Regions from separate parts of the Anaerostipes sp. 494a genome, predicted to be linked through region 1. Evidence: predicted binding sites of a transcription regulator. Region 1 holds the regulator's gene; each other region holds the start of a gene.
The links. The regulator HrcA, encoded in region 1, represses chaperone genes, less so after heat shock. The targets are predictions, from matches to a motif close to TGTTAGCACTCNNNNNNNNNGAGTGCTAACA.

Region 1 (8,213 bases):
GTGGCAACAATGGTGAATATGAAACTGGTGCCAAATCCGGCAGATGCACTGGCAGCAGTGATTGGAGAAAAATTAGGAAAAGACATGGGACTTGGTAAAAATGTGTTTGATTTTACCAGTTTCTGTATTTCATGTATCATTGGAATTGTAATTACACATCAAATCATCGGAATCGGTGCTGGAACGATTGTTGTGGTAATTTTTACTGGTCGTGTCATTGCTGTTTATAATAAATTCTGTAAAGAAAAAATGCAGAAAGTGGCAGGTTTGGCATAAAGATAAATTTTTTTAAGGACAAGGCTTGTCAAATAATATGGAATGAGTATAAAATAGCAGATACCAGACTGATTTGAAATCGGAAAGCGAAAGGAGAATTTAGGAATGAAAATAGGTATTTTAGGATATGGAAACCTTGGTAGAGGAATCGAATGTGGTATCCGTCAGAACGATGACATGGAATTGGCAGCAGTGTTTACGAGAAGAAATCCAGCGGATGTGACGATTTTAACCGAAGGAGTTCCAGTCTATTCTGTTGACGAAATCGAAAACATGAAAGATCAGATTGATGTTTTGGTACTTTGTGGAGGAAGTGCAACAGATCTTCCAAAGCAAACACCGGAATACGCAAAATATTTTAACGTAATTGATAGTTTTGATACACATGCAAGAATTCCGGAACATTTTGCAAATGTAGATGCAGCAGCGAAAGAAAGCGGACATACTGCATTGATTTCCTGTGGATGGGATCCGGGAATGTTTTCATTAAACCGCTTATATGCAAATGCAATTCTTCCGGAAGGTAATGATTATACTTTCTGGGGAAAGGGAGTTAGTCAGGGACATTCTGATGCTATCCGCCGGGTAGAAGGTGTAAAAGACGGAAAACAGTATACAATACCTGTAGAAGAAGCTTTAGAGGTAGTCCGCAGCGGAAGCAATCCACAACTAACAACAAGACAGAAACATACAAGAGAGTGTTTTGTGGTGCCTGAAGAAGGTGCAGATCTTCAGAAGATTGAAGAAACCATTAAGAATATGCCAAATTATTTCTCTGATTATGATACAACGGTTCATTTTATCAGTGAAGAGGAACTGAAAAGAGATCATAGCGGGATCCCTCATGGGGGATTTGTTTTCAGAACCGGCGTAACAGGATGGGAAAAAGAGCATAAGCATGTCATTGAATACAGTTTGAAATTAGATTCTAATCCGGAATTTACATCATCTGTTTTGCTTGCTTATGCAAGAGCCGTTTATCGTTTACAGACAGAAGGGCAAACAGGATGCAAGACAGTGTTCGATATTGCACCTGCATATTTAAGTCCAAAATCAGGAGAAGAATTAAGAAAGCATTTATTATAAAAATATGAATATTGAAAGGGATGCACAAAATTTGTGTATCCCTTATTTGTTTGGAAAAGAAATAGAAGATTTTAATTTATCTAATGCTTTTTGTGTATAGGGATCTCTTTGATTGATCTGTTTTAATACATGTTGTACTTTTTTGGTTTCTGAGGAATCAAAAGCTTTTAAAGAAGTCACAATAAAGAACAGCAGCAAAAGAGAAAATCCGATTCTGAGTTTTAAAAAAGACCAGTAAGAAGGTTGTTCATTTTCTTCTTGTATGTAATTTTTGCCGGAATTTATTTGCTGGTATTTATTTTGTAATTTTAATCTCTCCAATTCCAAATTTGCATTTTGATTCATTGTATTCCTCCTTCGTTTTATTCTATGAAGAAAGTCAATAAAAATTGCACAAAAAATCAAAAGATTTTGTGGAAATATTTTATATGTCTAAAAATTTAGTTGTAATGATAAAAAAGCAATGATATAATAAAAGGATAAAATATATAGGAGGAAGTAAAAATAGAAAAATTAACGGATGTAGAACAGCTAATTATGCGGTGTATTTGGGAATACGAAGGTGAAATGCCGTTTTTGGAGCTGGGAAAGAAATTAAAAGAAAATTTTCATAAGGATTATAAAAGAACAAGTATTCGAACATATTTATTTCGATTAGAGGAAAAAGGATATATTAATGTCGAAAAGAGAGGAAGGCAGTCTTATATTCAAACTTTGATTCCGGTGGAAACTTATAAAAAAGAGCAGGCAGCGGAAATTCTGGATATATGGTTTGATGGTTCGGCAAAGCAGTTTCTCAGTGCGTTAGGAGGAAGGCTGTCAGAAGATGAAAGTCAGGAACTGAAAGGATTATTAGATGATATGGACTTTGATTAAGATAGTAATAGAAATATTTAGTGCAATTTTTTTATGTGCAGTACAGGGAACGATTTTATATTTATTATGGAAAACTGTTGGAAAGTATATGGAAAGAAAAGATTATGTAGAAGTCAGTTATTGGATGTGGAAAGCTGTACTACTTGTTTTCTTTTTTCCAATTACATGGATTTATATGCTGAATATGGAAACAAAACGATGGCTGTTTTGGCCGACAAAAACATTAGGTATTGTTTTTGGGATTTTAGGAATTCTATGGCTGCTGGGTTGTTTTACAGCGGTGATACAGCTATTCAAACAATACCGGAGAATTCAAAAAGATGTAAGAGAAAGTCTGCCGTGTCTGCCACAGACGGAAGAAGTTTTGGCAGAAGTGAAACGAAAATTGGGAATCCGAACACATATTTCTGCAGTTATACAACAAAAAGCCGGAAGTCCTATGCTATATGGAATTTTTCAGCCGAAAGTCATTCTTCCGAAGGAGTATAAAAAAGAAGAATTGGAGGTTATTTTTTATCATGAATTGATGCATGTAAAACATCATGATCTGATATGGAAACAATGGACGAATGTTACCTGTTGCATCTACTGGTTTCAACCGATGGTAAAAAATTTGTTTGAACAAATGGATCAGTGGGGAGAGACCTATTGTGATATGGCGGTTAGCGAAAGAATCCGGGATATTAAATATTATTTTACCGTGATTATAGATATTTCTATGGAAGTACCGGTATATGGAGTTTATACAACTGCCGGACTGTATGAAAATAAAGAATTGCTAAAATTGCGAATGAAGCGAATGCAGTCTTACCGAAAGCAAAAGGTACATAAAAAAGGAGTGGCAGCACTTTTACTGTTCGTGGTTCTGGGAATCAGTGCAGGAACCGTGACGGTATCGGGGGCGGCATTTGTAGAGGGATATAATATTGTATATGAAAAGACGGATATTGATTTAGAAGAAGCCGGGTTTGTAGAAGTAAAAGACACACCGAGAATCCGGGGCGGGAAAGAACGGAATCATCCGAATCCGGGAATTCGAAAAGTGACGACGCGGAAAGAAAAACCAAGACCGGAAAAGGCAGAATCAGTAGTTTGGGATGTGGTACCGGGAGAAAGAATACAGACGGAACCGGGATATTTGAAAAAAGGAATGGAAGTAGAAATTGCTGTATCGACCGGTTTTGAGGAAGAGAACCCTGAGACGCAGGTATCTATCGGAATTATTGATTCTCAAGGAAAGGAAACTTATGCAGAAAAAGGATTTGACTTTTGTAGAATATTTACAATAAAAAAAGACGGTTATTATAGAGTTTTTATGGAAAATTGGGGAAAACAAATGGGAGATTTTGGAGGATATTATTGCGTCAATGTGAAACAGAAATAAAAAAGGAGATAGGTATGAGGTGGAAAAAAGGATTATGTATTATGATGTCAGTATTATGTTTCTTTGGAATAGGGAATAAGGTAAGTGCAGCGGAGAATTCTAATGCGGATTTGGAGTATTCTTCGGTGATTCTGGAAGATGGATTTACGGAAGAATGGACAGAAGATACAGGGATTTCTCCGTTTGCCGTAAAGACAGGAGTGAATTGGACGGTAAAGCCAAAAACTTTGAAAAAGAGCGGGGGATTTAAGAAAAAGGCAGGAAGCACAATTGAAATTAAAATTAGTGTGAAGCCGGAGAAAAAGGTTTTGATTGGTATTATAAGAGGAAATACACAAAAAATTTATCAATCTACGACAATGGGAGTTTATAAAACATTTAAAATTAAGGAAACGGATACATATCATGTGTTTGTTCAAAATTGCTCATCTGGCAGTATTCAGGCGATTGGATATTATAGGAAATAATGATATAGTACTGTTCAAAATACAACAAGTAAAGTGACTAAAATTTTAGTTGTGTTAACTGGAGGATAATGTTATAATAAAGAAAATAAATGAAATTTAGGAAAGAATGAAGAATATTACGAATAAAATATTTAACTCCTGTGCATTTCAGGGTACCAGTATCATAGATGGAGATGCATTGAAAACCTATGTGAATATAATGAGAATGGTGGAGAATATGAAAGGATTATTAAGAATCAAAAACTGTAAAGGTATTTTTTGTGGTAACGTTTTTATTTATCTGTGGAACTAAAATTGGATTTTTTTGTGATATTTTGATGGAAATTGGGTGCATATGGATTGCCTGAGTGGCATTTTGTTTAGAAGAAGAAAGGAATGGTGATGCATATGATTGATAGAAAATCCATGTAATACAAAGGGTGCCAGCCTATTTTGTATCAAATAGATACAAACAACGTATCACATGGATACTCATATTGTAACAGAAAGTTTGAAAAATACAAATGTAAAAAAGATACTTTTTGACTGTATGATAGGAGAAAGATTATGAATAAGAAAAAATAATATCTTTTATAATAGCTGTATTTGTAAGTTTTACATCTGTGCCAGTTGCAGCAAATGTGGAACAGGAAAACGAGACAATAGTTCAAACAACTCATTCAATAAATACAATTTCTGCTTCTGCGGATTTAGTCTATCAATTAAACAAAGCATCGATTATGTTAGGAAATGGAACTATTAGCGAGGAAGAATATGCAGCCATACTTATTGATATCTATAATTTGGATAATAATATTATTAACAAAGAGAATGTGCTAAAAAGAGCTAGTAGTTCATACTATCCAGAAGTTCAATGTGGATACATTAATTATTCGGGTGTGAAATACTTATATAAAACAGGATTAAAAAAAGCTAAGACTGCTTCAGGTGCTATTTCCTTGTTGATTAGTGCAATACCTGGATGTGGATGGGGACTTTCAGCTGTTGCTGTAGCTTCTTCATATGGGGGCTACTCATCCTTGGAGAAAGCAGTTCATAAAGCTTATAGTAAAAAAAAGGGAATAAAAGTATACTATAAAATTCATAAAGCAGTTACAAGTATGAATAAGGTTAGATATGTTGTTGGATAAGATAGGGAGATGGTTATTATGAAAAATGTATTTAAGTTTAAAACATTTCGAAAAAATAGTATTTTTTTATGTTGTTTTCTAGTTGTGATTTCCTTATTGGACTATTTTGACAAAACAATTCCATCTACTATCGATGAAATCATAACAAAAGACATATTACTTTTTATTCTGTATTTTTTACTATGTTTTATGATTGATGTGGTAAAAGAGAAAAGGAATAAGAAAAATAAAAAAAGTAAAGAATAGAAAATGAAGAAATTAGCTGCCACAGTCCTTGGTTTTAAGGACTGTGGCAGCTTGTTGTATTCTAAAGTTTTATGTCTGAACGCAAATATCATTTTATGCTTCAGAATAGATTAGAAAAATTTCAAAAAAATGTTTAGAAAAGGTTGACAATAAAAAACAAAAGTGATACCTTAAACATAGATGTTAGCACTCAGTGTTATTGAGTGCTAATAACAGGGAGGGAAAGATATGGAATTGAATGATCGTAAAAAGTTAATATTAAAAGCGATTATTGCCAATTATCTCGAAACTGGTGAGCCGGTAGGATCAAGAACCATTTCCAAACATCCGGATCTGAAGCTTAGCTCAGCTACCATTCGTAATGAGATGGCGGATCTGGAGGATATGGGATTTATTCTGCAGCCTCACACGTCAGCAGGTAGGATTCCTTCCGATGCAGGATATCGTTTTTATGTAGATCAGCTGATGATGGAGAGAGAAACTGATCATGAAGAAAAACAGGCATTAATTCAAAAAGTAGATAAGATGGAAGTCTTATTGAAACAGGTGGCTAATGTACTGGCAAGCAATACGAATTATGCAACAATGGTTTCTTCGCCTCATTATCAGAATGTAACATTAAAATTCGTACAGCTGTCTCAGGTAGATCACAGACATTTGCTGGCAGTTATAGTGACACAAGGGAACATTGTGAAGAATAAAATGATTTCTGTAGAGGAACCATTGTCTAATGAAGATGTTTTGAAGCTGAATGTATTGTTGAATACATTTCTGCAGGGACTTTCTTTACGAGATATTAATCTGGAACTGATTCAGACGATGCGTGATCAGGCTGGAATCCGACAGGATGTTTTGGAGCGGATTTTAGAAGAAGTTGCCAAAACGATTCATGAAGCAGACCGAATGGAAATATACACAGGAGGTGCTTCCAATATCCTGAGATATCCTGAACTTGGTAATCCGGATCGGGCAACAGAGATTCTGGACACATTAGTGGAGAAAAAGGCATTAACGAAGCTGGTGGATACTACATTAGGTCAGGATGACAATCATCATGGAATACAGGTATACATCGGAGAAGAATCACCGGTACAGAATATGAAAGACTGCAGCATTGTAACTGCAACCTATGAGCTTGCAGAGGGCGGCACAGGAACGGTGGGAATCATCGGACCAAAACGTATGGATTACCGAAAGGTTGTAAAGACTTTGAAGGATCTTACAGAAGAACTTGACGATATTTTTAGAGAAAAAACCTGAGAAAGGAAGTGAAGGAATGAAAGAACAAGAAAAGAATATTCAGGAAGAAGAAAAAGACGTAGAAGAAACTGCGAAAAATATAGAAGAACCAGAAACAGTAAAAGAAGATTCCAAGGAGGAAACTCCAAAGGAAGAAACTGAGGAAGATCAGACAGCAAAACTGGAAGCAGAAATTGCTGACTGGAAAGACAAATATCAGAGACTGATGGCAGAATTTGAAAATGCTAGAAAGCGTACAGCAAAGGAAGCAACACAGCGCTATGATATGGGCGCTATGGGAGTCCTGGAAAAACTTCTTCCAGTAATCGACAATTTTGAGCGAGGGCTGGATGCAGTTTCTGAAGAAGAAAAAGATACAGCATTTGTTCAGGGAATACAGCAGATTTACAAACAGTTAATGTCTGTATTTGATGATCTTGGAGTTTCTGCCATGGATGCAGAAGGAAAAGAATTTGATGCAAATCTCCACAATGCAGTGATGCATATAGAAGATGAAGCATATGGCGAGAATGTTGTAGCAGAAGAATTGCAAAAAGGATACATGTACAAAGAAAACGTACTTCGCCACAGTATGGTAAAAGTAGCAAATTAAAGCCGTCAGGCGATATATTGTTTTATAAATTTTAGATAGATTTTAGGAGGAAATAGATCATGGGTAAAATTATTGGTATTGACTTAGGAACAACAAACAGTTGTGTAGCAGTTATGGAAGGTGGAAAACCTACCGTTATTACAAATGCAGAAGGAATGAGAACAACACCATCTGTTGTAGCATTTACAAAAACAGGAGAACGTGCAATTGGTGAACCTGCAAAACGTCAGGCAGTTACAAATGCAGAAAAGACAATCTCATCCATTAAAAGACATATGGGAACAGATTATAAAGTAACAATTGATGACAAAGCATATTCTCCACAGGAAATCTCTGCAATGATTCTTCAGAAATTAAAATCTGATGCAGAAAACTATCTGGGAGAAAAAGTTACAGAAGCTGTAATTACAGTTCCTGCATACTTCAATGATGCACAGCGTCAGGCAACAAAAGATGCTGGTAAGATTGCAGGACTTGATGTAAAACGTATTATTAATGAACCAACAGCAGCGGCTTTATCTTATGGACTTGATAATGAAGATGAACAGAAAATCATGGTATATGACTTAGGTGGTGGTACATTTGATGTATCTATCATTGAAATCGGTGATGGAGTTATTGAAGTATTATCTACAGCCGGAGATAATAAATTAGGTGGAGATGACTTTGATAATGTAATTACACAGTATATGTTAGATGAGTTCAAGAAACAGGAAGGTGTAGACTTATCTGGAGATAAGATGGCTATGCAGAGATTAAAAGAAGCTGCTGAAAAAGCTAAAAAAGAATTATCTTCTTCTACAACAACAAACATTAACCTTCCATTCATCACTGCAACAGCTGAAGGACCAAAACACTTTGATATGAACCTGACAAGAGCTAAATTTGATGAACTG
Region 2 (8,213 bases), 1.5 Mb from region 1:
AAACGTTTGAAGGAATTTTTAAATGAAAAGCCGATATCTCATGATCATGTTCTGGAAAATCCAAAGCCGGGGATTGTTACAGGACTGGCATGGACACAGGCAGGCGGTGATATTTTATTTATTGAAACCATGTTTACCAAGGGAGAAGGAAAAACCATTGTAACGGGACAATTGGGAGATGTGATGAAAGAATCTGTTCAGATTGCCGTAACTTTGGTAAAATATCTGTATCCGGAAAAAGCACAATTGTTTAAGGAAAACGATCTGCATATTCATGTGCCTGCCGGGGCAGTGCCAAAAGATGGACCATCAGCAGGAATTACATTGACAACAGCATTGTCATCTTTGGTAACAGGAACAACAGTCAGTCCTAAACTTGCCATGACAGGTGAAATTTCTTTGCAGGGAATGGTTATGCCGATTGGTGGTTTGCCAGAAAAATTAATGGCAGCAGTCAGAGCAGGAATGGAAAAAGTCCTGATTCCTGTAAAAAATGTGGAAGATCTGGAAGATGTAGCAGAAGAAGTAAAAGAGAAAATAGAAATTGTACCAGTGGAAACAATAGAGCAAGTGTTAAAATATGCAGGATGCAGATAGTGAACCTGGTATTAATGTAGTGGAGTGAAAATATGAAAGTAACCATTGCCATAGATTCTTTAAAAGGCAGTCTTTCTTCTATGGAAGCAGGACATGCTATTGCCGAAGGAATAAAAAAGGTCTGTCCAAAAGCTCAGATCAGCGTTCGTCCGCTGGCTGATGGCGGAGAAGGAACAGTGGAAGCTTTAACCCAGGGTATGGGTGGTGTCCTAAGGGAAGTTCATGTAACAGGTCCTTTAGGGACACCGGTTGATTGTAAGTATGGAATTCTTATGGAGAGTAAAACAGCCATTATTGAAATGGCAGGGGCATCAGGAATTACATTAGTACCCGAAGAAGCAAGAAATCCGCTGAATACTACTACATATGGAGTAGGAGAAGTGATTCTGGATGCCATTGAAAATGGATGCAGGCATTTTATTGTCGGAATAGGAGGAAGTGCTACCAATGACGGTGGTATTGGAATGCTGCAGGCATTGGGATATGGAATGCTTGACAAGGATGGTAATCAGGTAGATTTTGGTGCAAAAGGATTAAAAGAACTGGTGATGATTACAGATGATCATGTGGTGCCAGAGTTAAAAGACTGTACATTTCGAATTGCCTGTGATGTAACCAATCCACTATGTGGGAAAGATGGGTGTAGTGTCGTTTTCGGCCCGCAAAAGGGTGCTGATCAGCATATGATTTCCAAGATGGATCGGTGGTTATCTGATTATGCCAGTCTGGCATGTAAAAAGTATCCAAAGGCTGATCCTGGATATGCCGGAACGGGAGCTGCAGGAGGACTGGGATTTGCATTTTTAACTTTTACCAAGGGTACATTGGAATCAGGAATAAAGATTGTTCTTGAAGAAACAAAACTAGAAAAATTTGTGAAAAATGCAGATGTTATTGTGACCGGAGAAGGACGTTTGGATGGTCAGACAGTTATGGGAAAGGCTCCTGTTGGAGTTGCCGGGATTGCAAAAAAATATAACAAACCAGTCATTGCTTTTGCAGGTGCAGTCACAGAAGATGCGGTAGAGTGTAATCAGGCAGGTATTGATGCATTCTTCCCGATTTTAAGAGAAATTTCAACATTGGAAGAAGCAATGGATTCTTCTAATGCAAAAAGAAATATGATCAATACCAGTGAGCAGGTTTTTCGACTGATCCACTTATCAAAGCAGATGAGAAAGGATTTAGATTAACGTGAAAGACGCAACACAAAAGAAAGGATATCTGCAAGTCTTTCTGGCAGGTATATTATGGGGAACCATTGGCTTATTTGTAACGGATATGAGTCATAATGGAGCATCATCAGCTTTGACCAGTTTTTTAAGAATATTTTTTGCATTTTTGATTTTGTTAGTGATTACTGTTTTTAAATTTGGATGGAAGTCTTTGATTATCCCCAAAAGAGATTTGTTATCATGTGCTCTGCTTGGATTGCTCTGTCAGGGAGTTTATAATATTTTTTACAGTTATGCAGTTGTTATGACAGGAGTAACAATAAGTGCAGTATTACTAAATGTAGCACCGGTGTTTACTGCATTGGTATCTTATGTTTTATTTTCGGAAAAAATCACATGGATTAAAGGGACAGCATTAGTGATTAATGTAATCGGATGCAGTCTTGCGGCAACAGGTGGACATATTTCATCGGGTACTATTTCACTGATAGGGATCCTATTTGGTGTTGCAGCTGGTTTTTGTTATTCTCTGACAGCAATTATTGGAAGAATTGCCGGTTCAAAAATAAATGCATTTGTTGTCAGTACATATAGTTATTTTTTTGCAGCAGTATTTCTGGCGGTTTTTATGAAGCCATGGAATATGTCATTTTATATTGAAAAAGAAGTATGGATCATAGGATTTCTTTATGCACTGATTCCTACAGCAATCGGTTATCTGTTATATTATATGGGGGTACAGAAAATTAGAGAAAGTAGTAAAGTTCCGGTGATTGCATCAGTGGAAACAGTTGTGGCGGCAGTACTTGGTATGCTGGTATATCAGGAACAGATCAGAGGAATGAATTTCTTAGGGATTTTACTGGTTATGGGTTCTGTTGTATTAATGAACCAGCCATTAAAAAGAACATAGGGTAAATTGATTTATTGACATCATATAATTTTCAAAGTATATTAATTAAAAAGCAGACAAAGAAGCCTGAAATAACTTCTTTGCCTGCTTTGTTCTATTTTAGAATTAAAAAATCAAAAAGAATCTGGAGAGGAAGACAAATGAGGAAAAAATATACATATGCAATTATTACAGTTTGCATTTGGTCAACTTTGGCGGCATTGGCTAAGAAACTGTTACTGGATATACCAAATTTAGAAGCACTGTGTATTAGCAGTTTTTTTGCATTTTTATTTTTATTGATGGTAAATATTAAAAGTGGAACAATCAACCAGATGAAAAATTATTCAGTAAAAGAATATGCAACTATGAGTGGATTGGGATTTATTGGATTATTCCTTTATAATGCACTATATTATTATGGATTATCACAGCTAAGTTCTCAGGAAGCATGCATATTAAACTATTTATGGCCTATTATGCTGGTGATATTTTCATGTATCATTTTAAAAGAAAAATTGACAATAATGAAAATCATAGCTATGATTAGCTCTTTTTTGGGGATAGTTATACTTTCTCTGGATAGTGGGAGTCATTCTTCTGGAAATGTATCTTTGGGGATGATCAGCTGTATTGTGGCAGCAGCATGTTATGGATTGTTTTCTGTTTTAAATAAGAAAGCAGACTGTAATCAGAATATTGCCATGATGATAATCTGGCTGATCACAGCGGTCTGTGCACTGGTATTTGGTGCACCAGTGGAAAAGTGGATTCCAATTCAGGGAATACAGTGAATCGGAATTCTATGGATTGGAGTGGTAATAAATGCTGTGGGATATCTTCTTTGGGCACTGGCGCTAAATGGAACTGAAAATACGGCAGCGATTGCTAATCTTGCATATTTCACGCCATTTCTATCATTGATTATTTCTGCTGTTTTTCTTAAGGAAAAAATACATATTCGGACAGTTGTGGCATTGATTTTTATTATTGGAGGAATTTTACTTCAATATGTGTATGACAGAAAAAAGGGATGAATCAACGCTCTGAGATATTTCAAATGTACGGCGTAGGTTAAAAAATTTTTCAAAAAAATTAGCACTCACCTGTTGACAGTGCTAACAATAGGTGTTATATTACATATAGAACAAAGGAAGAGGTAATAAAAGGAACCGAATTCATAGTTCAGGAAACCAGGCACATGAGAACAAACTCATAGTGTTAAACATAGATTGTTAGAAAAAGGAGAGATGACTTATGATGATGCCTAGTATTTTTGGAGGAAACTTATTTAATGACTGGATGGATTTTTCATTTCCTGATTTTGACGAGAAACTTTATGGTAAAAAGACTGCAGCTGTTATGAAAACAGATGTTAAAGAAAAAGACCATGGTTATGAAGTATCTATTGATCTGCCAGGATTCAAAAAAGATGAAGTAAAAGCAGAATTGAAAGATGGATATCTGACAATTTATGCAGCAAAAAATGTAAACAATGATGAGAAAGACAAAGACGGCAAATATATCAGACGTGAACGTTACAGTGGTAATATGAGCAGAAGCTTTTATGTAGGTGAAGAAGTTACGGAAAATGATATTCATGCCAAATTTGAAAATGGTATTCTGATGCTGGATATTCCAAAGAAAGAAGAAACAAAGAAGGCGGAAGAAAAACGATATGTAACTATTGAAGGATAATAACAAATTAAAAATGGTATTTCCCCGGGATGATTCCCGGGGATACTTTTATCTTTTATTACAGGAAACCAAACTGTCAAGGTATATAGGGGGTGGTAACATTGGCAGCAAAGAGAGATTGTTATGATATTCTGGGAATCAGTAAAAATGCGGATGATGCACAGATCAAAAGGGCTTATCGAAAACTTGCGAAAAAGTACCATCCGGATATGAATCCCGGCAATTCTCAGGCAGAACAGAAGTTTAAGGAAGTAACAGAAGCTTATGAGGTTTTAAGTGATCCGAAGAAGAAAAAGTTATACGATCAGTATGGATATGCAGCTTTTGATGGAACAGGCGAAGGAGAGAATCCTTTTAATGGAAATCAGGGAAATTATAGAGAATATCATTTTGAAAGTGGAGACATGGATGATATTTTCGGGGATATTTTTGGAGGAATGTTCGGGAATAAGAAAAAAGCTTCACAAGGATATAGAGGATACGGATTTCATGATGGGTTTGGCGGACAACATTTTCAGCAAAAAGGCTCTGATGCAGAAGCAGAAATATCCATCAGCTTTGATGAAGCGGTTTCAGGTTGTACAAAGACCATACATCTCCAGTCTTCTAATGGAGGTGTTCAGTCTCTTCAGGTTCGGATTCCAGCTGGTATAGATACAGGAAAGAGTATCCGGCTTCGTGGAAAAGGCAATTCGGGCCTTGGCGGTGGCGAGCCTGGGGATCTGTTGCTGAAAGTAACCGTGGGAACCAAACCAGGATATGAGAGAAAGGGAATGGATGTATATACAACAGTCAGCATTCCTTTCACCACAGCAGTATTTGGAGGAGAGGCTGTGGTAGAAACACTCTATGGAAATGTTGTTTGTAAAATCAGGGAAGGAACCCAGTCTGGAACGAAAATCAGACTTCGTGGAAAAGGTATTGTATCTATGAAGAATTCCTCTGTTCGCGGGGATCAGTATGTAACAGTACAGATTCAGGTTCCTACAAATTTAAGCCCGGAAGAGAAACAGAAACTTATAGAATATGACCATATTGTAAAACGAAAAAACAGAAAGCATGCAGTATAAAAAGAGTTAAAAAATCTAAGGATAAATACTACGAAAATAAGCAAATTTGTGTTATAATAAATATGTTAAAAAAATGACAAACAATGGCGGACTGGTAGAAAAAATAAGGAAATGAGGGAAAAGATAATGCTCGCAGACGCAAATTTGTTAAAAATTAAACATGCTGTACTTTATGAAGTTGCCAAACTTGCTTTTGAAGGTACACTGGAAGAGAACAGAGATAATATTGCCATGGAATTAATTCCTGGTCCAACACCACAATTTAGGTGTTGTATTTACAAAGAACGAGAGATTATTCGTCAGAGAGTTCGTTTAGCAGAAGGAAAAGCTCCAGGAGTGAAAGATGATGGAAATGTCATTCAGGTTATTTCATCTGCATGTGCAGACTGTCCGATTTCCAGTTATGTTGTTACGGAAAACTGTCAGAATTGTATCGGAAAAGCATGTATCAACGCATGTAAGTTTAGTGCTATTGAGAGCGGAAGAAAACGTTCACATATTGATCCATCAAAATGTAAAGAATGTGGACAGTGCGCTAAAGCATGTCCGTATAATGCTATTGCATATCTGCAAAGACCTTGTAAATTCAGCTGTCCGGTAGATGCCATTACATATGATGAACATGGTATTTCCATAATTAATGAAGAGAAATGTATCCGTTGCGGACAATGTATTCATAGCTGTCCGTTTGGTGCTATTGGTTCTAAAACATTCATTGTAGATGTAGTTGAAGCACTGAAGTCAGACAAAAAGGTTTATGCAATGGTTGCACCTGCTACAGAAGGACAGTTTGGCGAAAAAATTACAATGAGCAGCTGGAAGAATGCAATGAAAGAAGTAGGATTTGATGGATTCTTCGAAGTAGGGCTTGGCGGTGATATGACAGCAGCCTATGAATCTGAAGAATGGGCGGAAGCATATAAAGAAGGTAAGAAGATGACAACCTCCTGCTGTCCTGCTTTTGTTAATATGATTCATAAGCATTTTCCAGAATTAAAAGATCAGATTTCCACAACAGTTTCTCCGATGTGTGCAGTATCAAGACTGATCAAAGCAAAGGATCCTGATGCAGTAACTGTATTTATTGGGCCATGTCTTGGAAAGAAATCTGAAGTTGTAGATCAGAAGATTGAAGGAAATGCAGATTATGTATTAACCTACAGTGAAATTCGTGCCATTATGAAGGCAAAAGAAGTTGTTTTAAAACCGGCAGAAAATGATTATCAGGAATCTTCTGTTTATGGTAAAAAGTTTGCGACTTCTGGAGGAGTTACAGAAGCTGTAATTCAGAGTCTGAAAGAATCTGAAGAGGAGATTGATGCAAAGGTTTGTAAGGCAAACGGAGCAGCAGAATGTAAGAAGGCATTGTTGTTCCTGAAAGCTGGAAGATTACCGGAAGACTTTATTGAAGGTATGGTATGCGAAGGTGGATGTGTCAATGGACCAAGTTCATTTAACAAGCCAAATGTCAGCAAAAAGAGCAGAAATGCATTATTGAGTCAGGCAGATAAAAGAGAAATTCATGAAAATCTGAAGAATTATGATATGGATTCATTCTCTATGCATCGTGAATAAAATTTTATAGACGAATATCCTGCAGATAAATTTCTGCAGGATATTTTTATTACATAGGAAATTCCTTTGAATTTCCTATGTAATAAAAAATGTTCCGCGCGGATGTGCAAAAGAAAACAATTATTGACAAAATAAAGAAAAACACTTATAGTGTATATACACGAAAAGTAATAAGAGGTATATATGACACAAGTTAAAAGAAAAAAAAGCAGTTGTTATTGTATTAATTTAAGACAGGCAGCAAAGGTCATCTCAAACTTATATGATGATGCACTGAAATCGGTTGGGATTTCTGTGACCCAGTATTCATTATTGAGCAGTCTTGGGCATATGGAAAACTGTAATGTTAGTGATTTAGCGAAATATGTAGGACTGGAAAGGACAACTTTAGTGCGTACATTAAAACCTTTGACAGCAAAAGGCTTGGTGGTGGACGTATCAGAACCGGGAGAGCGGGATCGAAGATTGCGTCTTACCAATCAGGGAAAAACTGTTATTCGGAAAGCAAAAGAGTTGTGGAGTGAATCACAAAGGGAAATAGAACGTCGTATAGGGAAAGAGGATGCAGCGAAATTAGAAGAAATATTACTTCGACTTTTGGAGCAATAATTATATATAATCTATCAGCGGAAAATCCCGCAAAGCGGGATTTTTTTCTTAAAGAAATATGTGTATATACACGAAAAAGGAGGAAGCGATGAAAAAAGCAGTTATTTTTGACATGGATGGAGTAATCTCTGATTCTGAATATATAAATATTTTGGCAAAGCATAAATTATTGCAGAGCTTGGGAATCGAAGTTGATTGGCATTATCATGATCAATTTCTTGGAACGACTTATGAATTTATGTGGGAAAAGATGAAAGAAGAATTTCATTTACCAGAAGATGTCTCCTATTATGTTGAGACAGCAGAAAAGAAAAGCCAGATTCAGAAATTTTTTTAAAGGCAGCATCAATGCTTAAGGAAAAGCCAGAAGCTTTAAAACAGGATTTAACTCTGGCAGATCTTGTTGTATCGGATTTTGATACATTGACAATAGAGCAATTAATGGAAGATTAAAAGGAGGAAAAGTGTTATGATTTATAAAGAAAAACAAATGGAAGAACAGGCGGTTTTGCAAACAGCAGCCAGAATGTGTGCAGCGGCGAGAACAGCTCCAAAAACCAAAGGAATTGATGATATTCAGACGATGGTTCTTACTGG
Region 3 (8,213 bases), 2.1 Mb from region 1:
AAAGAATTGCACAAGCAGGTGATTGGACAGGACCAGGCGGTTAAAGCTGTGGCAAAAGCAATCAAAAGAAGCAGAGTTGGATTAAAAGATCCAAAACGCCCAATTGGATCATTCCTGTTTCTTGGTCCAACAGGAGTTGGTAAGACAGAATTATCTAAAACACTGGCAAAAGCAATGTTCGGACGGGAAGAGGACCTGATTCGTGTAGATATGTCAGAATATATGGAAAAGCATAGTGTGTCAAAGATTATCGGATCTCCTCCAGGATATGTAGGATTTGGTGAAGGAGGACAGCTAAGTGAGCAGATTCGAAGGCATCCATATTCTGTTATTCTATTTGATGAAATTGAAAAAGCACATCCTGATGTATTTAATATTCTTCTTCAGGTACTTGATGATGGACATATTACAGATTCCAACGGAAGACAGGTAGATTTTAAAAATACAGTGATTATTATGACATCCAATGCAGGTGCCAATCGTATTATTGCACCAAAACAGTTGGGATTTGCTGCATCTATGGATAAAAAGAAGAATCATGAAATCATGACTAAAGGTGTAATGGAAGAAGTTAAACAGATTTTCAGACCAGAGTTTCTCAATAGAATTGATGAAACTATTGTATTTGCAGTGCTTACAAAAGAAGAAGTAAGAGAAATTGCAAAATTATTTATTAGTGATGTTAAAAGTCGTTTGATGAACAGTTATCAGATTTCCCTGAAAGTAACTCCAGGTGCCCTGGACTGGCTGGCAGAGAAAGGCTATGATGAGAACTATGGAGCAAGACCTCTTAGGAGAGTCATTCAAAGTGAAATTGAAGATGTTCTTGCAGACTGGATATTAGAAGGAAGATTAAAAAATGGCAGTCAGATGACTATTGGTAAGAAAGATAAAAAACTGACATTTTCTGTAAAGGAAGCTAGTAAATAAATAAGAAATATTATATAATAATAAAAGTATAAACGGTGCGTAACCAAACATTAATAGGAGGATAAAACAATGGCAGTGGTAACTGAATTATTTCGCAGCGAAGAGAATGGAACCCTTTGCTTTGGTGACTACACATTAGCAGCAAAAGCTAAAAAAGGTGATATCGAATTTGAAGGAGATATCTACAAAATTAAAACATTTAAGACAATGACAAAGCTGGATAAGAATGGACAGCTGATTTTTGAATCTGTACCTGGTTCAGCAGTACATAATTTTGTAGCTACAACAGATGGGGTTGCATTTGATATAGAATCTGACAGTGATGTTCAGGTTACTTTAGAGGTGGAACCACAGCAGGATTATAAAGTATATATTGATAATACGAATATTGGAACAATGAAAGCAAACCTTGCCGGAAAATTAACAATGGGAGTAGAGTTAAGTGAAGGAAGAGCTGTTTCAGTAAGAGTAAAGAAACAATAAAAGTATAAGAGGACAGGGGAATCTATGGCAAAGCAAAAGACCGTATATTTTTGCAGTGAATGTGGTCATGAATCTTCCAAGTGGATGGGACAGTGTCCTGCCTGTAAACAATGGAATACTTTTGTAGAAGAAAAGATAACAGCAGCCAAAAAAGGAGGGGCAAAGCCTGTAAAGGCTTCTGCCTCTCCTATGAGTATATCAGAGGTTACTGTTCAAAACGAAGAACGATTTCCAACAGGGATTCATGAATTAGATCGTGTACTTGGAGGAGGAATTGTGACCGGTTCTCTATCTCTGGTAGGTGGAGATCCTGGAATAGGAAAGTCAACTCTTCTTTTACAGGTATGCCGCAATCTTACTAATCAGGGTAGAAAAGTCTTGTATATATCCGGGGAAGAATCAATGCATCAGATTAAAATTCGCGCAGAAAGGATTGGTACATTTGAACAGGAAATGTTACTTTTCTGTGAGACAGATTTAGATGCAATCTGCAGTGCGATTCTGAAAACTAAACCACAATTTGTGGTGATTGATTCTATTCAGACTATGTACAGTGAAGAATTATCTTCTGCAGCAGGAAGTGTGTCCCAGGTACGGGAAGTAACATCACAGATGATGCGAATTGCAAAAGAGGAGAATATTGCAGTATTTATCGTTGGACATGTAACCAAAGAGGGTGTTGTTGCGGGTCCAAGAACATTAGAACATATGGTAGATACTGTGCTTTATTTTGAAGGAGAGCGGGAAGCGGTATATCGAATTTTAAGAGGTGTCAAAAATCGTTTCGGTTCAACAAATGAAATAGGCGTATTCGAAATGTGTTCAAATGGACTGATGGAGGTGGAGAATCCTTCTAAGACCATGCTAAGTGGTAGACCATTAGATGCATCTGGCTCTGTAGTAGTTTGTTCCATGGAAGGAACCAGACCGATTTTAATTGAAATTCAGGCATTGATTTCACCTACCAGTTTTCAGATGCCCAGAAGAACAGCGGTAGGTATTGATTATAACAGAGTGAATCTTCTAATGGCTGTATTGGAAAAACGAGTTGGATTACAACTGGGAGGCTGTGATGCCTATGTGAATCTGGCAGGCGGAATGAGACTTGGAGAACCTGCAATTGATCTTGGTGTTATAATGGCTATTGCATCCAGTTACAAGAATATGTCGATTTCGCAGGATACGATTATTTTTGGAGAAGTAGGACTGGTTGGAGAAATTCGTGGAGTATCTGGCGGGGAAGCAAGAATAAAGGAAGCTGAAAAGCTGGGATTTAAAAGATGTATTCTGCCGCAGGCTAATGTAGATCAATTAAAAATTTTCACGAATATGAAACTAATGGGCGTATCAAATGTTCTTGAAGCCTTGGATTTAATTGGCTGATAAGAGAAAAATACAGAGTATGTGGAGATATACTTGATTATATTGTGCAGATAATTTAAGATAAGGAAAGAAATATCATATGGAGGACAGACATGGAAGAAACTGTATCAAAGAATTTTATAGAACAGATTATTGATAAAGATATAGAAGAGGGACATTGTAAAAAAGTGGTTACAAGATTCCCGCCAGAACCAAATGGGTATTTGCACATTGGTCATGCAAAGTCTATTTTATTAAATTATGGATTGGCTCAGGAGTATAATGGAGAATTTCATTTTCGATTTGATGATACCAATCCAACAAAAGAAAAAGAGGAATTTGTTCAATCTATCAAAGAAGATGTAGAATGGCTTGGAGCAGATTACAAAGAACACATTTATTTTGCGTCAGATTATTTTGATAAAATGTATGAATGTGCGGAATTTCTGATCAAAAAAGGAAAAGCATATGTATGTGATCTGACACCGGAACAGATCCGTGAATATCGTGGAACATTGACAGAACCTGGAAAGAACAGTCCATATCGAGATCGTACACCGGAAGAAAATCTGCAGTTATTCCGTGATATGCGTGATGGTAAATTCCCGGATGGAAGTAAAGTACTTCGTGCCAAAATTGATATGACATCAGGTAATATGAATATGAGAGATCCGATTCTCTATCGTATTGCCAGAATGGAACATCATAATACAGGTAACAAGTGGTGTATTTATCCAATGTATGATTTTGCCCATCCATTGGAAGATGCTTTTGAGGGAATTACACATTCTATTTGTACTTTAGAGTTTGAAGATCATAGACCATTATATGACTGGGTGGTAAATGAATGTGAATTTGAAAATCCGCCAAAGCAGATTGAATTTGCAAAATTATATCTGACTAATGTGGTTACTGGAAAACGATATATTAAAAAACTGGTAGAAGATGGAGTTGTAGATGGATGGGATGATCCAAGACTTGTTTCATTGTCTGCGTTGAGAAGAAGAGGATATACTCCTGAGGCTATCCGTAAATTTATGGAACTGGTAGGAGTAGCAAAGAGTCACAGTTCAGTGGATAATGCAATGCTTGAGTATTGTATCCGTGATGATCTGAAGTTAAAGAGACCTCGTATGGCAGCAATCCTAGATCCGATTAAACTGGTTATTACAAACTATCCAGATGATCAGATGGAATATGTGGAAGTGCCGAATAACCAGGAAAATGAAGAGATGGGAACAAGAACTGTTCCATTCTGTAAAGAATTATATATTGAAAGAGAAGACTTCAAGATTGAGAAACCGAAAAAATATCGTCGCCTCTATGTAGGTAACGAGGTTCGTCTTATGAATGCATATTTTGTAACCTGTACAGGATATGATGCTGATGAAGATGGAAATGTAACGACAGTTTACTGTACTTATGATCCTGCATCTAAAGGTGGCAACAGTCCTGATGGAAGAAAGGTCAGAGGAACCATTCACTGGGTAGCAGTTCCTACAGCAGTTCAGGCAGAAGTAAGATTATATGAAAATATCGTAGATGAAGAAAAAGGTGTTTATAACGAAGAAGATGGTACTATGAACATTAATCCAAATTCATTGACGATTATTGAAAATGCTTATGTAGAACCTGCTTTGAAAGAATTCAATCCAGGAGACAGTTTCCAGTTTATGAGAACCGGTTATTTCTGTATTGATACAAAGGATACCACAGAAGATCATCTGGTATTTAATCGAATTGTAAATCTGAAGAGTTCATATAAACCAAATTAAAACAAAAATTCACATGCTTCTCGGAACGCTTCCTTCGCTGGCGCTTCGTCCAGATGTGTCCGAGTTCGCAAGTGAGATTTTATAGTAGAAATAAAAATGAGATGTCTTATAAAAAAATAAGATGTCTCGTTTTTGTTACTTAATGAATGAAGATATATTAAAGTTAAAAAATTCACATGCTTCTTGGAACGCTTCTTTCGCTGGCGCTTCGTCCAGATGTGTCCGAGTTCGCAAGTGAGATTTTATAGTAGAAATAAAAATGAGATGTCTTATAAAAAAATAAGATGTCTCGTTTTTGTTACTTAATGAATGAAGATATATTAAAGTTAAAAAATTCACATGCTTCTTGGAACGCTTCTTTCGCTGGCGCTTCGTCCAGATGTGTCCGAGTTCGCAAGTGAGATTTTATAGTAGAAATAAAAATGAGATGTCTTATAAAAAAGTAAGATGTCTCTTTTTTATTTACATCAGTGGAAAAGTTTACACATTTTTTATAAAAAAGGGGGTTGCATTTTTTTTCCTCGGTGTTATACTAAGAAACATAGAGTTAGCACTCGGTTAAAGTGAGTGCTAACAATAAAAGATAAAAAATGACAATTTTCTAAAAATTTTTTTGGAGGTAATACGATTATGAAATTAACACCATTAGGAGACAGAGTTGTTCTGAAACAGTTAGAAGCAGAAACAACTACAAAATCTGGTATTGTTTTAACAACAGCATCTCAGGAAAAGCCACAGGAAGCAGAAGTTATCGCTGTTGGTCCTGGAACAGAAGATGTGAAGATGGAAGTTTCTGTAGGACAGAAAGTAATTTATTCTAAATATGCAGGAACAGAAGTAAAATTAGAAGATGATGAATTCATTATCGTAAAACAGAATGACATCTTAGCCGTTGTAGAATAATTCATTTGGAGGTATGTAAATCATGGCAAAGGAAATCAAATACGGAATTGAAGCAAGAAAAGCACTGGAAGCAGGAGTAAACCAGTTAGCAGATACAGTGAAAGTAACAATCGGACCAAAAGGACGTAACGTAGTTCTTGATAAATCTTTTGGAACACCATTGATTACAAATGACGGTGTAACAATTGCAAAAGAAATCGAACTGGAAGATGCTTTTGAAAACATGGGAGCACAGGTAGTAAAAGAAGTTGCTACAAAGACAAATGATGTTGCTGGAGATGGTACAACAACAGCTACAGTTCTTGCACAGGCAATGATCAATGAAGGGATGAAGAACCTGGCAGCAGGAGCTAATCCAATTATTCTTCGTAAAGGAATGAAAAAAGCAACAGAAGCAGCTGTAGAAGCAATCGCAGAAATGAGCAGTCAGGTAACAGGAAGAGATCAGATTGCCAAAGTAGCAGCAATCTCTGCTGCAGATGAAGAAGTTGGAGAATTAGTAGCAGATGCTATGGAAAAAGTATCTAATGATGGAGTTATTACAATCGAAGAATCTAAGACAATGAAAACAGAATTAGATTTAGTAGAAGGTATGCAGTTCGATCGTGGATATTTATCAGCATATTTCTCAACAGATATGGAAAAAATGGTTGCTGAATTAGAAAATCCATATATTCTGATTACAGATAAGAAGATTTCTAATATTCAGGACATTCTTCCATTACTGGAACAGATTGTACAGGGTGGACAGAAGTTACTGATTATTGCAGAAGATATCGAAGGAGAAGCATTAACAACATTAATCGTTAACAAGTTACGTGGTACATTCTCAGTATGTGCTGTTAAAGCTCCTGGATATGGTGACAGAAGAAAAGCAATGTTAGAAGATATCGCTATTTTAACAGGTGGTACAGTAATTTCTGAAGAAGTTGGAATGGACTTAAAAGATGCAACTTTAGATCAGTTAGGACGTGCAAAATCTGTCAAAGTTGAAAAAGAGAATACAGTCATCGTTGACGGTGAAGGTGATAAAGATGCAATTCAGGCACGTATTGGACAGATTAAAGGTCAGATTGAAGAAACAACATCTGAATTTGATAAAGAAAAATTACAGGAAAGACTGGCTAAATTATCTGGTGGAGTAGCAGTTATCCGTGTTGGAGCAGCAACAGAAACAGAAATGAAAGAAAGTAAACTTCGTCTGGAAGATGCTTTAGCAGCAACAAAAGCAGCAGTAGAAGAAGGAATCATCTTTGGTGGAGGATCAGCATATATTCATGCTTCCAAGAAAGTTGCAGAAGCAACAAAAGATCTGGAAGGAGACGAAAAAACAGGTGCAAATATCATCTTAAAAGCATTAGAAGCACCATTATTCCAGATTGCAGTAAACGGTGGATTAGAAGGAGCTGTTATTGTAAATAAAGTAAAAGAACAGGAAATTGGAATTGGATTTGATGCACTGAACGAGGAATATGGAAATATGATCGAAAAAGGAATCATTGATCCAGCCAAAGTTACAAGAAGTGCATTACAGAATGCAACATCTGTAGCATCAACTCTGTTAACAACAGAATCTGTAGTTGCAAACATCAAAGAAGAAGCACCAGCAATGCCAGCAGGAGCAGGAGCACCAGGAATGGGTATGATGTAGACGCTGGACACTAAGCGAAAGTAAAGAATCAGATTCGTGGGAAAATCAGAATAATATAGAGAATCTCTTGGTAATTTTTAATTGGGGCTGTCATCAGGGTAACTGGGTAAGTTGCTATAGTGGCAGCCTCTATTTTTTTTGTGTGCAGATGCAGATTAAGACTTAATCTGCATCTGGACTTCAATGATATTTTCATTTTCATCGGTGGTTTCATATTCATTAATATAACCAAATTCAATGGGATCAGATATGATCTTTAAAGAATGTTCTTTGGCATAAAGAAACATTTTATTTACCCATTCTTTTGTGTAATCATAGCTGCCGGAATATATGACAGAAAGGTATTTTCCTGCCGGAAGAGTATAGTTGCTATCATACATTGGCTTTGGAGAATAAAAAAACACATTTTTTGTTCTCAATTGTTTAGATTTTGGATTACTGTTTTTTACATCCAGAGTATAGCAGTCACATGCACCAATGGTATGTATATCCTGGTGATGATTTTGCATATATTGTGTAACAGCATAATCAACATAATCGTTGGGAAGATTCGTATCACTGATCATAACACAATCACGTACAGGTAAGTCCAGGGTACGAATTTGGTTAAGATATTTTGTTTTTTCCAAAGCACTTTGAATATTTGAAAGACGGTTCAGGATACTGTTCTTGTTCTGAACCAACTTTTCAATGGATTCATCAATGATATCCAATTCTGTCTTTAATAATTTGATAGAATTTTCGACGGTACGATGGTCATCGAAATTTTTGATTTGTTCTAAAGGCATATTCAAAGCCAGCAATTCTCGAATCATTGTTAATTTTCGGATATCTTCCAAAGTGTATAATCGATAATTATTGTTTGGATCTCTTTTTGGGTGTAAAAGTCCCACTTGTTCATAATAACGGATAGAGTCCACACCTATATTGTATAACTTTGATAGTTCACCTATTTTAAAATATATTTCTTCGTTCATTTTTTTTTCCTTTTTATACGACTTGTTTATTGATATTCTAACATAAATTGAAAAAAATTGGGAAAAAGGTTATTGACTCTAGTATAATACTAGACTATATAATGCGTTTAGACAAAGAAAACAGCGCAAAGG

Region 2: the regulator HrcA is predicted to act here: its motif matches at 3,758-3,788, upstream of BHF70_RS08315 (Hsp20/alpha crystallin family protein).
Region 3: the regulator HrcA is predicted to act here: its motif matches at 5,096-5,126, upstream of BHF70_RS11350 (co-chaperone GroES).

Annotation. Positions count from the first base shown of each region.
Region 1 is NZ_MJIF01000001.1:163,033-171,245, forward strand. It holds gene BHF70_RS00920 (YczE/YyaS/YitT family protein) at 1-276, shown strand, start outside; gene BHF70_RS00925 (diaminopimelate dehydrogenase) at 382-1,362, shown strand; gene BHF70_RS00930 (hypothetical protein) at 1,405-1,707, opposite strand; gene BHF70_RS00935 (BlaI/MecI/CopY family transcriptional regulator) at 1,867-2,238, shown strand; gene BHF70_RS00940 (M56 family metallopeptidase) at 2,231-3,622, shown strand; gene BHF70_RS00945 (hypothetical protein) at 3,637-4,089, shown strand; gene BHF70_RS00950 (hypothetical protein) at 4,196-4,381, shown strand; gene BHF70_RS12575 (hypothetical protein) at 4,692-5,219, shown strand; gene BHF70_RS00960 (hypothetical protein) at 5,238-5,465, shown strand; gene hrcA (heat-inducible transcriptional repressor HrcA) at 5,694-6,725, shown strand; gene grpE (nucleotide exchange factor GrpE) at 6,742-7,317, shown strand; gene dnaK (molecular chaperone DnaK) at 7,377-8,213, shown strand, end outside.
Region 2 is NZ_MJIF01000001.1:1,645,707-1,653,919, forward strand. It holds gene lon (endopeptidase La) at 1-597, shown strand, start outside; gene BHF70_RS08300 (glycerate kinase family protein) at 630-1,790, shown strand; gene BHF70_RS08305 (DMT family transporter) at 1,792-2,685, shown strand; gene BHF70_RS08310 (DMT family transporter) at 2,826-3,458, shown strand; gene BHF70_RS12370 (EamA family transporter) at 3,474-3,701, shown strand; gene BHF70_RS08315 (Hsp20/alpha crystallin family protein) at 3,922-4,362, shown strand; gene BHF70_RS08320 (DnaJ C-terminal domain-containing protein) at 4,464-5,432, shown strand; gene BHF70_RS08325 (4Fe-4S dicluster domain-containing protein) at 5,559-7,007, shown strand; gene BHF70_RS08330 (MarR family winged helix-turn-helix transcriptional regulator) at 7,191-7,616, shown strand; gene BHF70_RS08335 (HAD hydrolase-like protein) at 7,705-7,953, shown strand; gene BHF70_RS08340 (ferredoxin domain-containing protein) at 8,086-8,213, shown strand, end outside.
Region 3 is NZ_MJIF01000001.1:2,258,053-2,266,265, forward strand. It holds gene BHF70_RS11330 (ATP-dependent Clp protease ATP-binding subunit) at 1-930, shown strand, start outside; gene BHF70_RS11335 (endosialidase) at 1,000-1,413, shown strand; gene radA (DNA repair protein RadA) at 1,438-2,796, shown strand; gene BHF70_RS11345 (glutamine--tRNA ligase/YqeY domain fusion protein) at 2,889-4,550, shown strand; gene BHF70_RS11350 (co-chaperone GroES) at 5,181-5,453, shown strand; gene groL (chaperonin GroEL) at 5,476-7,104, shown strand; gene BHF70_RS11360 (MerR family transcriptional regulator) at 7,260-8,081, opposite strand.